4 regions of the Paenibacillus sp. 481 genome follow, and region 2 is predicted to be linked to each of the others. Evidence: predicted binding sites of a transcription regulator. Region 2 holds the regulator's gene; each other region holds the start of a gene.

Region 1 (3,218 bases), 420 kb from region 2:
TCCAATCATGTGAATCTGACTACGTATGATTACATAACAACTCGTCATTGTAATTTCGTTATCTTGCTGTTACATTCCAAAATGCGTACAACAACTTGTTTTTCAATCGGTTCACCAGCCCAATCTTTTATCACGGCATACCTTTTCAGGAAGCCGTATGGAAGGCACTATGTGATATTCCGTATGGTCAAGCCAGGTCCTACTCGGATATTGCTCGACAAATTCAAAAACCGACTGCGGTTCGGGCAATAGGGAGGGCCATTGGAGCCAATCCGATCCTGATTACGGTTCCATGCCATCGTGTTATCGATAAAAATGGATCGCTGACGGGTTATCGCGGCGGAATGGACATGAAAACGCAACTGTTGGAACTTGAACAAGGCTAGGTTTCGTCTGAGCTTACTTACATCGTAAAATTGGTCATCTATAAATGTGAATTAATGGAGGTGTAATATGGAAAATAAAAAATATTATAATTTTTACAAACTTTGGCTAGGGCAGTCTATAAGTTTATTAGGTACCCAGTTTACAATAGTAGCTTTGCCTCTGTTTGCATTAGAGGTGCTTAAAAGAAATCAAGTATAAAGGGCTAGCTAACATATCCAAGGTCGTTTTAGTTGATCGATTAGTAAAAGAAGGCGACACGATACCAACTATTGTAGACGGTACTGGGCGCAAAGGATATATAGTGTTTACGGCTAATGATATAAAACATTTGCACGAAGTTGCAGATAAAATATGCGACAATATAACGTTTGTTTATGAGGATTTGTCAGAATGGAAACCTTCATTTAACAAAATATTTAAAAAGTAGCCGAATTCATAGAACCACTGGACTTTGTGTCTGGTGGTTTTTATTCGAAATGCTGGCGGTACCCTACTAGCGAGTTCCCAATTGTACGGTACATCCATCTTTTAGCTATCGTGTACAAGCTGCGCGTGATTTAGCTTTCGATTCACTTGCATTTTCGTAAAGCGTGATCAAAATAATGTGAAGTTTATCACAAACGTTTCGGCCATTTCCCTGTAAACTTTACTTATCGACATACAAACTTGAGATCTATCGAGGAGGCTCCCAACATGACGCCTAATAAAGAAAAGCTTGTAGTCATTGGTAACGGAATGGCTGGCATCAGTACCGTGGAACAAATATTGAAACTGACTTCGCGTTTCGATATTACCGTATTTGGCAACGAGCCTCATCCTAACTATAACCGCATTTTGCTGTCCTACGTGTTAGATGGCAGCAAAACGATCGACGATATTGTATTGAATGGATGGGATTGGTACAAAGAGAACGGCATTACGCTACATACCGAGATGTCAGTATCTCATATTGACGAAACGAATCAAGAAATAGTGACGGACAGCGGAAAGCGCGTGTGTTACGATAAAGCCATTATTGCAACAGGGTCGAATCCGTTTATGTTGCCCATACCTGGCAGTAAGAAACAAGGCGTTATCGGCTTTAGGGACATTTCCGACTGCCAGCAGATGTTGAAAGCGGCCAAAACGTACAAGAAAGCAGCCGTTATTGGCGGAGGGCTGCTGGGGCTGGAAGCAGCTAAAGGTTTGGTACATCTCGGGATGAGCGTAACCGTAGTCCATCTGATGGAAGATTTGATGGAGCGTCAGCTCGATCATCAGGCAGCGTTGATGCTAAAGGCTGAGCTGGAGAGCCAAGGCATCCAATTTGCGATGGGCAAGCAAACGGTCGAACTGCTCGGAGACGAGCGTGTTTCCGGTCTAAGATTCGCGGACGGGACGATGCTGGAAGCCGAGTTCGTCGTTATGGCCGTAGGCATTAAGCCGAATGTCGCCGTTGCGTTAGGTAGCGGGATCGAAACGAATCGCGGCATACTTGTGAACGACTACATGCAAACTTCAATGCCAGAAGTCTATGCGGTTGGAGAATGCAACGAACACCGCGGTGTCTGCTATGGGCTCGTTGCTCCGCTTTTTGAGCAGGGGATGGTACTGGCAAAACATTTGTGCGGTGTAGATACGCTCCCCTATGAAGGCTCCGTCTTATCGACGAAGCTGAAAATATCGGGCGTGGACGTTTTTTCAACAGGCGAATTCATCGAGGGACCGGATCATGTTGTCATTGCTCACAAGGATGAATGGAAGCGGACGTACAAAAAAATATTGCTGAAAGACGATGTGATGGTAGGCGCGGTGTTGTTCGGGGACATCACCGATTCCGCTCAATTGCAAAAGCTCATTAAGCAAAAAACAGTCATGACCGACGAAATTTATAGTTTCTTGATGGGTACTGGCTGCTGCGGCAGTGGAGCCAAAAATTCAGCTTCCGTAGAAGCGATGGCCGACGAAGAAATTGTGTGCGGCTGCAACGGTGTGACCAAGAAGAACATCGTGGATGCGGTTGCCGAAAAAGGATTTTCGACGCTGGATGAAATCAAAGTGTACACAGGTGCAACGCGTTCCTGTGGGGGCTGTAAACCTGTTGTCGAGCAAATACTGCAATACGTTCTAGGCGATGGGTTTAAAGCCACCATCAAACAAGGCATTTGTGGCTGCACAACGCTTAGCCGCGACGAGATTGTGGCTGAGATCAAAGCGAAAGGGCTAACATCGACCAAGGAAGTGATGAACGTACTGGATTGGAGCCAACCGGAAGGCTGCTCCAAGTGCCGTCCCGCGCTGAATTACTATTTGGGCATGCTCTATCCGGACACCTATGAAGACGAGAAACAATCGCGTTTCGTGAACGAACGTTTGAACGCGAATATCCAGAAGGACGGAACGTATACGATCATTCCGCGGATGTATGGCGGCGTCACTACGCCGGAAGATTTGAAAAAGCTCGTTGACGTTTCGCTAAAATACGATGTGAAGTGCGTAAAAGTGACGGGCGGGCAGCGGATTGGCCTTATGGGATTGAAAAAAGAGGACGTTCCAAAAGTATGGGAAGAGCTGGATATGCCGTCCGGCTATGCATATGCCAAATCGCTTCGGACCGTCAAAACGTGCGTCGGCTCGACATTTTGTCGCTTCGGCACTCAGGATTCGATGGGTATGGGTGAATTGCTGGAGCGCAAGTTTGAACGTCTCGATTTGCCGGCAAAATTCAAATACGCAGTCAACGGCTGCCCGCGAAACTGCGCCGAAGCATGCACCAAAGATATTGGCATTGTCGGCAATGACGGTGGTTGGGAAATATTTATCGGTGGCAACGGTGGCATTAAAGCGCGCTT
Region 2 (3,218 bases):
ATGGAAGGCAACAGCCAATATCGGGCCAAATCGATGCAGCTTTACGCTGTGCCGGTTGATGTGAGCGAAGCGTTGAAACGCTACTTTTTTGAACCGAAAAAGAGCGTCATTTTGACGTCCGCTACGTTGTCGGTAGATAAGTCATTCCATTTTGTGGCTGAGCAGATCGGTTTGAAAGATGCGGAAAAGGATGGGCGTCTGCATACGGTTATTTTGCAGTCACCGTTTAATTATCGCGAGCAAGCACTCGTTGTGATCCCGCGTGATTTTCCGAGTGTCAAAGGAGCGAGCGACGCTAAATTCAACAATAAGCTTGCTCAATCATTAGCTGAAGTCGCTAAAGTGACTAAAGGGCGCATGCTTGTCTTATTTACGTCGTATCGAATGCTACGTGAAGTGTACGAGCCGCTAAAGGAATCGCTAAGCGTCGAAGGTATTCAGGTACTCGGACAAGGCATTGATAGCGGTAATCGGAGTAAATTGACTCGTCGATTCCGTGACCAGTCTGCATCTGTTTTGCTTGGAACGAGCAGCTTCTGGGAAGGAGTCGACATCCCAGGTGATGCTCTGATGTGTTTAGCTATCGTTAGACTTCCATTCCAGCCGCCTAACCATCCGCTGGTTGAAGCAAAATCAGAGCGCTTAAAGAGACAAAATCAAAACCCGTTTCGCAAATATTCTGTACCGCAGGCTGTAATTCGCTTTAAGCAAGGCTTCGGACGTCTTGTCCGCACCACTCAAGATAAAGGCATCGTCATCATCTACGATACGCGCGTCATAGAGACGAGCTACGGAAAGCATTTTTTGTACTCGTTACCGGGACCAAAGATGGAACATATGGCTACGGAACATTTAGTACCGCGTATTCAAACTTGGTTAGAGGACAACAAGAAAGACGATTCGGAGCAATGAGAGGAGACTTGCAATGAAAAGTATGAAAATATCGGAAGCGGTCGTGCGACGCTTGCCGGTTTACTTGCGACACCTGATTGAATTAAAGCAGCGTGAAGTATTAACGGTATCGTCTCAAGATTTAGGGCAAAAATTGGACTTGAATCCAGCACAAATCCGTAAAGATTTGGCTTATTTCGGTGATTTTGGCCGTAAAGGTATCGGCTATGACGTCTCTTATTTAATCGAACAAATACGGCATATACTTAAGTTGGACCAAGTCGTTAACGTTGGTTTAGTTGGTGCGGGTAAGCTTGGACACGCGTTGTGCAATTATACGGCCTACTTAAAAGATAATATGAAAATCGTTGCTGTATTCGATGCACATGAGTCTAAAATCGGGTCCCTCATTAACAATCATACGGTGCTTCCGATGGGCGATCTTATCCCCACGGTGCGGAATCATCATATTCGGATTGGTATTATAACCGTACCTGCTGCTGAAGCGCAGCAAGTCGCAGATCAGTTCGTTGAGGCAGGAGTTGAAGCGATTCTTAACTTTGCACCTGTCATTTTAAAAGTTCCGTCGCATATTCGTGTGCACACGGCTGATTTCACGACGGATTTGTTCAGTTTAGCTTATTATTTAACCGAATCAGGAAAGGACGCGGCTGCAGAATGACACAACGTACGATTATTCGCAACGGCATATTTGCCGTGTTAAACCCAAATAGCTCTCAAACCTCGTTACGAGGATCCATGGTTATTGAAGATGATAAGATCGTTTATATCGGAGAGAACTTGCCAACTGAGTATGAAGGTGACGAGGCTGAAATCATAGATGGTAAAGGATTGTTCTTCCTTCCAGGACTCGTGAATACGCATGGACATGCTGCTATGTCCCTGTTGCGCGGTTACGGCGACGACATGGTGTTGCAATCATGGTTGCAAGAAAAAATGTGGCCAATGGAAGCGAAGTTTACGAGCCAAGACGTATATTGGGGAACATCGTTGTCCGTCTTAGAGATGTTGAAAGGCGGAACGACGACATTTGTTGATATGTATGACCATATGGATGAAGTCGCAAAAGTGAGTGAGCAGTCAGGCATTCGTGCACGACTGATGCGTGGAGCTATCGGCCTCTGTCCAGAGGATGTGCAACAGCACAAGCTGAATGAGGCGATTCAATTCGCACAAAATTGGAATGGCAAGGCGGATGGACGTATTACAACAATGCTCGCGCCGCACGCGCCATACACATGCCCACCTGCCTTTATTGAGAAGTTTGTACAGGCGGCGCACGACTTGGATCTATCCCTTCATACACATATGTCGGAGACGAGAGCCGAAGTAGAGCAGAATGTAGCTGATTACGGTCTGCGTCCTGTGGCGCATTTGGAGAAGCTAGGCTTCTTCAGCCGTCCATCCTTCGTCGCGCATGCTGTCCATTTAACAGATGAAGAGATTGAGACGCTGGCAACATACAAGGTAGCTGTATCTCACAACCCAGGCAGTAACTTGAAACTGGCGAGTGGTATAGCACGTGTAGTGGATATGTTGAAAGCAGGTATCGTTGTCTCTTTAGGCACGGATGGACCTGCTAGCAATAACAATCTAGATATGTTTGAGGAAATTCGTTTGGCAGCACTTATTCATAAGGGTGTCTCCGGTGATCCGACTGCTGTTCCAGCTGCTGAAGCGTTGCGTATGGGTACTTTGTACGGTGCGCAGACGATTCAATTGGCTGATGTGGGATTACTTGAAGCGGGCATGAAGGCCGATTTTGTAGCAGTCGATATCGATCAGCCTCATTTCATTCCACATACGGATTTTGTGTCTCACATGGTGTACTCGGCTTCCGCTAAAGATGTTAAACATGTTTGGGTAAACGGACGCCAAGTTGTGAAGAACAGCGAGTGCCTAACGATGGACGAAGAACGTATTCGTCATGAAGCTCAGCAATGCTTTGAACAATTGCTGAAGCGGTAAGCGGGGGAATACGTATGGCAAGAAGCGGGCCGCGTCGGCGGACAAACCGTAAAAAGTGGATCGCGATCACTATTTTTATGTTAATCATTGTTATTGTTGCACTGGTTCAATTTTTTAAGTATATTCATCAGGATGAATGGGCGAACGAACAACAAGTTATCGAACGAGCTAACAAAGTCGTTGCTTTGACCCATATTAACAAAATCGAGAAATCGGTTTGGGAATCGGTCTATTATGTTGTCTCGGGGCTGGATGCACAAAACGAAGAGCAGATTGTATGGGTGGGTCCTGAATCGTCATCCGTTCTGCCAGCGAGCAAGGTAGTCGCTAAGGAACAA
Region 3 (3,218 bases), 2.1 Mb from region 2:
TTCTTCATTGTAACAAATTTTATAAGTGTAAATCCTAATAACTTCCACATTAGATCCCTATAAATACATAAACGTCTTATGAATCATTATTGTTTCCGTAGTGGACTATATTTAATTAGGAGAAAGGGAGCGTATATCATGCATCTGTTTCTGATTGAAATTGCTACGATCGTATGATGTTCATGTATGTTTTCGTTCTATTTTTTTATAGATGATTCGGGTAAAGGATTGATTTCAGTTCCTATCGTGATGACGAGTATCTCAGTAGCTCTATTATATTATGCCATTTAAAGCATGTTAATAAAGGTGTTTAGGAACGGAAGTTAATGGAGTAGGCAAGTAGCAGATGAGGGACTACATTTTTGGGGCTTCCCATCCCCGCAAAGAAACGAGTTCTGTTTGTTCGCTAAAATGGAAAGAGGGATGTCTTGCCGTCATATCAAATGACAGTTGAGACATCCCTCGCATGCTTTATTGATTAATATATTTTTCAAATACGAAGCCGAAATCTTTGACTCGATATTGCCTTTGCGTATTGACGAGCCATGAAAATGCAGTCTGGTTCAATGCACCGAACTGCTCAACCAAATTGCCCTCGAGCTTATTAATTTTCCCCACAGTCGTGGACGCCAGCTCTAAGCTCTGCTTCGCAAATTGCAACGTTAAGTTGTTCTCGTACGTAATTTCCGAAATCTTAATGAGCGCCTTGTACAAGTCTTTCACTTCTTCAATGTGCTTTTTGTGGATGTCGATCTTGAAAGCGAGAGCGCCGATCTTAAAGTTGAGTTCCACATCCAAATCGACCGTGCCAGCCGTTTCGAGCAATACGCTAGAAATCGAGTGATTGCTGTAGCTATAACGATGCAGCGTACGCTTTTTGCTGGTCGCACTTGTGCCGTCGAGATGAATGAGTGCTTGGTTTGTAAAGCAGTACTCATCTGTTTTGGATTTAATTAGGAAGAAAATCTTCTCGTTATCTTCATGCATGACGTAATCGTCAGCATCAACTTTGTCATAGTTTTCTGGCTTAATGACTGCCCCTACGTCGCTTAATCCTAGTAAATCCGAAGCTACTTTTCCAAACATCAATGACCATTCCTCTCATTTCTGAAGTGGTGTCTACACGGATTCGAATGATCCTGAATGACCCTTCTACCATATCATAAATTTTGAAAGAACTCCTAACATTTTGTTGAACGGGGGTTGAAAAAGAGGCGGAATGAACGACTGTGCGAAAGTTCACATTTTAATCATGCCTAATCATATCTTATGTGATAAAAATCACATTTAACACCTACCCAATCTGACACAATGATACATGAAACGAGATATTTAGACATCAAGACCTATGGTCTTGTCGAACAACTAGGGGGAAAGGTGGCTGGGATAGCAATGGATTTAGACATGGTTATGCTGTCACGTATTCAGTTTGCAGCGACAACGATTTTTCACTTTATTTTCGTGCCGATTTCAATCGGATTGGCATTTCTTATTGCAATTATGCAAACGATGTACGTTGTCAAAGGAGAAGAGAAGTACAAAAAGATGACGAAGTTCTGGGGCAAGCTGTTTCTCATTAACTTCGCTGTCGGTGTTGTTACCGGTATCCTACAAGAGTTTCAGTTCGGGATGAACTGGTCGAATTACTCTAGATTTGTTGGGGACGTGTTTGGTGCGCCGTTGGCGATCGAGGCGCTGCTAGCCTTTTTCATGGAGTCTACTTTTATTGGTATATGGATATTTGGTTGGGATCGGTTATCGAAAAAGGTTCATCTCGCGTGTATTTGGCTCGTATCGTTCGGGACGATGATGTCAGCATTTTGGATCTTGGTAGCAAACTCATTTATGCAAAGACCAGTCGGCTTTGAAATGAATAATGGTCGGGCAGAAATGAATGATTTCTTCGCCTTAATTACGAACGGTCAGATGCTAGTCGAGTACCCGCATACCGTATTCTCGGCCTTGGCGACAGGAGCATTTCTGATTGCGGGCGTGAGTGCATGGAAGCTGTTGAAGCGACAAGACTTCGATTTCTTTAAAAAGTCATTCCAAATCAGTATCGTCATCGCGTTGATCACTTCTTTGTTAGTCGCGTTGTTCGGTCATGAGCAAGCCCAGTATTTAGTGAAGACACAGCCGATGAAAATGGCAGCGAGTGAAGGCTTATGGGAAACAAGTACAGATCCGGCGCCGTGGACGGTGTTCGCGGCTATCGATCCAGAGAAGCAGGAAAATACGGCTGAACTCAAAATTCCATACTTGCTTAGCTTCTTGTCTTATAGCAAGTTCTCCGGCGAAGTAAAAGGTATGAAGGAAATTCAAGCCGAATATGAGCAGCAGTATGGTCCGGGCAACTACATTCCTCCGGTACGCACAACGTTCTGGAGCTTCCGCATCATGGTTGGCTGCGGGACAGCGATGATTCTGCTGGCGATGTACGGCGTTTATTTATCGGCACGCAAGAAGTTGGAGCGGCCTAACAAATGGTTTATGCGCATGATGGTAGTCGGTATTTTCCTGCCGCATATTGCAAATGCATCTGGTTGGATTATGACGGAGATCGGTCGTCAGCCATGGACAGTGTTCGGGTTGATGCGCACCGAGGATAGTATATCGCCGAATGTTAGCTCAGGCGAAGTGTTATTTTCACTTGTTTCGTTTACGGGCATGTATACGATTTTGGGCATAGTGCTCGTAACACTATTTTTACGGGTCATTAAAAAAGGGCCGAGCGCACTGGATAAGGTTGAAACAACAATGAATGATCCGTATGACAAGGAGGGACAACATGTTAGCGCTAAATGAGTTGTGGTTTATTCTTGTCGCTGTACTGTTCATAGGTTTCTTTTTCTTAGAGGGATTCGACTTCGGCGTCGGTATGTCAACGCGCTTCCTGGCGCGGACAGATGGGGAGCGTCGTGTACTTATTAATTCAATCGGCCCGTTCTGGGATGCGAATGAAGTGTGGCTAATAACCGCAGGCGGGGCAATGTTTGCTGCCTTCCCGAACTGGTATGCGACGTTGTTCAGCGGGTACTATACGCCTTTTGTCGTGCTGTTGCTCGCCTTGATCGCACGTGGAGTTGCCTTTGAGTTCCGTGGGAAGGGCAAGACAGAGCGTTGGGTTAAAAACTGGGACCACGCTATCTTCTTTGGCAGCTTGCTGCCGCCGTTCTTATTCGGGGTCGTCTTTGCGGGCTTAATCAAAGGGCTTCCGA
Region 4 (3,218 bases), 180 kb from region 2:
AACCGAGCTTAACGATGCCAAGGCCCCCTTCTTGTCACGCCCATGCATCGGGTTTGCCCCCGGGGCAAACGGCTCACCCGCTTTGCGGCCATCTGGTGTTGTGCCTGTCTTTTTGCCGTATACAACGTTCGACGTAATCGTTAGTACAGATTGCGTTGGGACCGCGTTGCGATAAGGTTTGTGCTTGCGAATCATATTCATAAACGATTCCACCAGCTCGACCGCAATGCTGTCTACACGTTCATCATTGTTGCCGTAGCAGGGGAACTCGCCTTCGATTTCAAAATCAACCGCAATGCCTTGCTCATTGCGTATCGGCTTCACTTGCGCGTATTTTATCGCGCTTAGCGAGTCCGCAACGACCGACAGCCCCGCGATGCCACATGCCATCGTTCGCAATATTTCTCGGTCGTGCAACGCCATTTCGATACGCTCATAGCAATATTTATCGTGCATAAAATGAATGACGTTCAGCGTATTCATGTACAGCTTCGCTAGCCATTCCATCATCTGCTTGAACCGCTTCGTCACTTCATCATAGGACAACACTTCGCTCATAATCGGCGGTAGCTCTGGGCCGACCTGAATGCCAAGTTGCTCATCTTTCCCCCCATTTATCGCGTACAACAAACATTTTGCCAAATTGGCACGAGCACCGAAAAATTGCATTTGCTTGCCGATTCGCATCGCTGATACGCAACATGCAATGCCGTAGTCATCACCGAAAAACGGGCGCATGAGATCATCGTTCTCGTATTGAATGGAACTCGTTTCAATCGACACGCGCGCGCAATACGTTTTAAAAGCTTCCGGCAGCTTTGTCGACCATAGCACGGTCAAGTTCGGCTCTGGTGCCGGACCCAAGTTGTACAATGTGTGCAAAAAGCGGAAACTGCTCTTCGTTACGCGACTCTTACCGTCGACGGACATTCCGCCAATTGACTCTGTAACCCAAGTTGGATCCCCGCTGAACAACTGATTGTAGTCAGGTGTGCGTAAAAATTTGACGATGCGTAGCTTCATGACAAAATGATCGACCAGTTCCTGTGCCTCTGCTTCTGTCAACGTACCCTCTTGCAAATCACGCTCCACATATATATCTAAGAACGAAGACACGCGGCCAAGTGACATCGCGGCACCATTCTGCTCTTTAATTGCAGCTAAATAAGCAAAGTACAACCATTGGAACGCCTCACGCGCGTTCGTTGCGGGAGTGGAAATGTCGTAACCGTGCATTTTCGCCATCAGCTTTAACTCAGCCAAAGCACGAATTTGCTCGGATAGTTCCTCCCGCTCGCGAATGACCTGCTCATCAATTACGTCCACTTCTAACAGCAGCAGTTGTTCTTTTTTTTCCTCTATTAAAAAGTTAACCCCATACAGTGCTGCCCGTCGATAATCACCAATAATGCGACCGCGGCCATATGCATCCGGCAAACCTGTAATAATACCCGCCTTGCGTGCTAAGCGCATCTCCGATGTATAAGCATCAAATACGCCTTGATTGTGCGTTTTGCGTACATCGGTAAACATACTGATGACTTCATCTGGCATTTCAAAGCCATACGCTTTGCAAGCATCAATCATCATTTTAATTCCGCCAAGCGGCTGAACCGAACGTCGGAAAGGTGCATCAGTCTGCACACCGACGATTTTCTCCTTGTCCTGATCCAGATACCCGGGCTGATGAGATACGATCGTCGACGGATTGTGGACATCCACATCCCATACTCCACCGCGCTCACGTTCTTCACGGGACAAACGGCTGACAACTTCCCATAGCTGCTTCGTATTCGTAGTCGCGCCCACTAGAAAGTTTTCGTCACCTTCATAGGCGTTCATATTGGTCTCGATAAAATCACGCACATCAACATGCGTTTGCCACTTTCCTGCTTCAAATCCACGCCAAGCTGTACTCGTATTCATTTGCTCTGTTCTCTCTTTTACCGACATCCTAATCCCTCCAGTATCTTGTATCTGTTTAGTTTTAGTTGCCTTATTGAAACAATCGCTGAGTCGCGTAAAACCACTTTTATTTGTGACTATTTTCACTAATATGTGTGTGTCTCTTGTTTCATATTTATTGTACTTCATTGCGGCTGCTATTTATGTGATTTTTATCACATTAAAATGAAGCTGAACGCGCTCCAATGACTTCCTATCATTACACCTATCAACAAGTTAAATAATGGTATAATTGAAGAAGAGACCAAAATGTTGGGGGCTGCTAACGAAAAGATGAGACACGCACGAAAATCCATTTTAATAGCCTGTATGATTGTAACAACATTTAGCTTGTACGGTTGTAATTCGTCAAATGCAAGTGTGCTGGATTGGAAAGAGCTGAATAGGTTGCGCCAAGAGAACGAAGCTTTAAAAAAAGAGCTGCAAAAGTACAAAACGACCAAGCCCGAACTACTTCAAGAAGCGCTTACTCGATATGACCAAAAAGATTTAACGAGGCTTAAAGAGCTCAAAAGCTTAGCCGAGCAATTATTTCCTGGAACGAAAGAGACCAAACAAATTGCAGCTATTACGCACAAATTGGACAATGGCCTTAAACAGGCTCTAGCGATTGCGACATCTAAAATGAAAAAAATGGTTGATGAGGTTACTGGATATACATCGTATCAAGATAAGTCCTCACCTACATCTGCGGCTAAAAATAGTATCCATCTTTTCTTTTTAAAGCGGGATAAGGATCGTGCATATGAACTGTATACGCGAATACAGCATAGCGGTTCGATGACTGTCGGACTTGATGAAGTCGAAATTCGGGCTGATGGCAAGTATTTCAGTATTTCCGTCGTGCCTGAAGAGGTAAAAAGAAATTATAATTTTGTAGAAATTGTAGATCAAAGCGGCGTGCCGTGGGAGCAATATGATAGCCCAGTAAGTTGGTATATGGATTTAGATATGATCCATGCCATTATTTCGTCCAAAAAGGCTATTATGCGTTATAAGGGCCGTAGTCTTCACGTTGATCGCACGATTACAGCAGCAGAGAAGAAAGCGATGCGCCATGTGATGGACGCCTTTAAAGCTGTTGGCGGCTTGGACAACGATGATTTCAAACGGAAATCAGATGACAGTTAGCCATATTAGTAACGGTTCTACTATGAGCTAGTAAGTATTGAGTGTATAAAAGGCAAAAACACCATTTTGCTGAGGAACGCCGATTATGTCGGGGAAATGCCGAGCGTGAGCGGGAAGCAAAG

Evidence for each region. The regulator Rex, encoded in region 2, represses fermentation and respiration genes when NADH is low (regulators of the CRP and FNR family bind a similar motif). The targets are predictions, from matches to a motif close to TTGTGAAATATTTCACAA.
Region 1: nirB (nitrite reductase large subunit NirB) is a predicted target of Rex. The motif match lies at 990-1,007, and genes of this name have one in related genera.
Region 3: KIK04_RS11090 (cytochrome ubiquinol oxidase subunit I) is a predicted target of Rex. The motif match lies at 1,270-1,287, and genes of this name have one in related genera.
Region 4: pflB (formate C-acetyltransferase) is a predicted target of Rex. The motif match lies at 2,037-2,054, and genes of this name have one in related genera.

What each region holds. Positions count from the first base shown of each region.
Region 1 is NZ_CP075175.1:5,093,139-5,096,356, forward strand. Features, by position in the region: partial or broken gene KIK04_RS22015 (methylated-DNA--[protein]-cysteine S-methyltransferase) at 111-386, shown strand; partial or broken gene KIK04_RS24275 (MFS transporter) at 454-579, shown strand; partial or broken gene KIK04_RS22020 (ATP-grasp domain-containing protein) at 563-814, shown strand; gene nirB (nitrite reductase large subunit NirB) at 1,081-3,218, shown strand, end outside.
Region 2 is NZ_CP075175.1:4,676,160-4,679,377, forward strand. Features, by position in the region: gene dinG (ATP-dependent DNA helicase DinG) at 1-912, shown strand, start outside; gene KIK04_RS20620 (redox-sensing transcriptional repressor Rex) at 926-1,573, shown strand; gene KIK04_RS20625 (amidohydrolase) at 1,570-2,880, shown strand; gene KIK04_RS20630 (cell wall elongation regulator TseB-like domain-containing protein) at 2,895-3,218, shown strand, end outside.
Region 3 is NZ_CP075175.1:2,530,205-2,533,422, forward strand. Features, by position in the region: gene KIK04_RS11085 (PH domain-containing protein) at 472-1,086, opposite strand; gene KIK04_RS11090 (cytochrome ubiquinol oxidase subunit I) at 1,393-2,805, shown strand; gene cydB (cytochrome d ubiquinol oxidase subunit II) at 2,789-3,218, shown strand, end outside.
Region 4 is NZ_CP075175.1:4,493,516-4,496,733, reverse strand. Features, by position in the region: gene pflB (formate C-acetyltransferase) at 1-1,953, opposite strand, end outside; gene KIK04_RS19685 (MreC domain-containing protein) at 2,275-3,096, shown strand.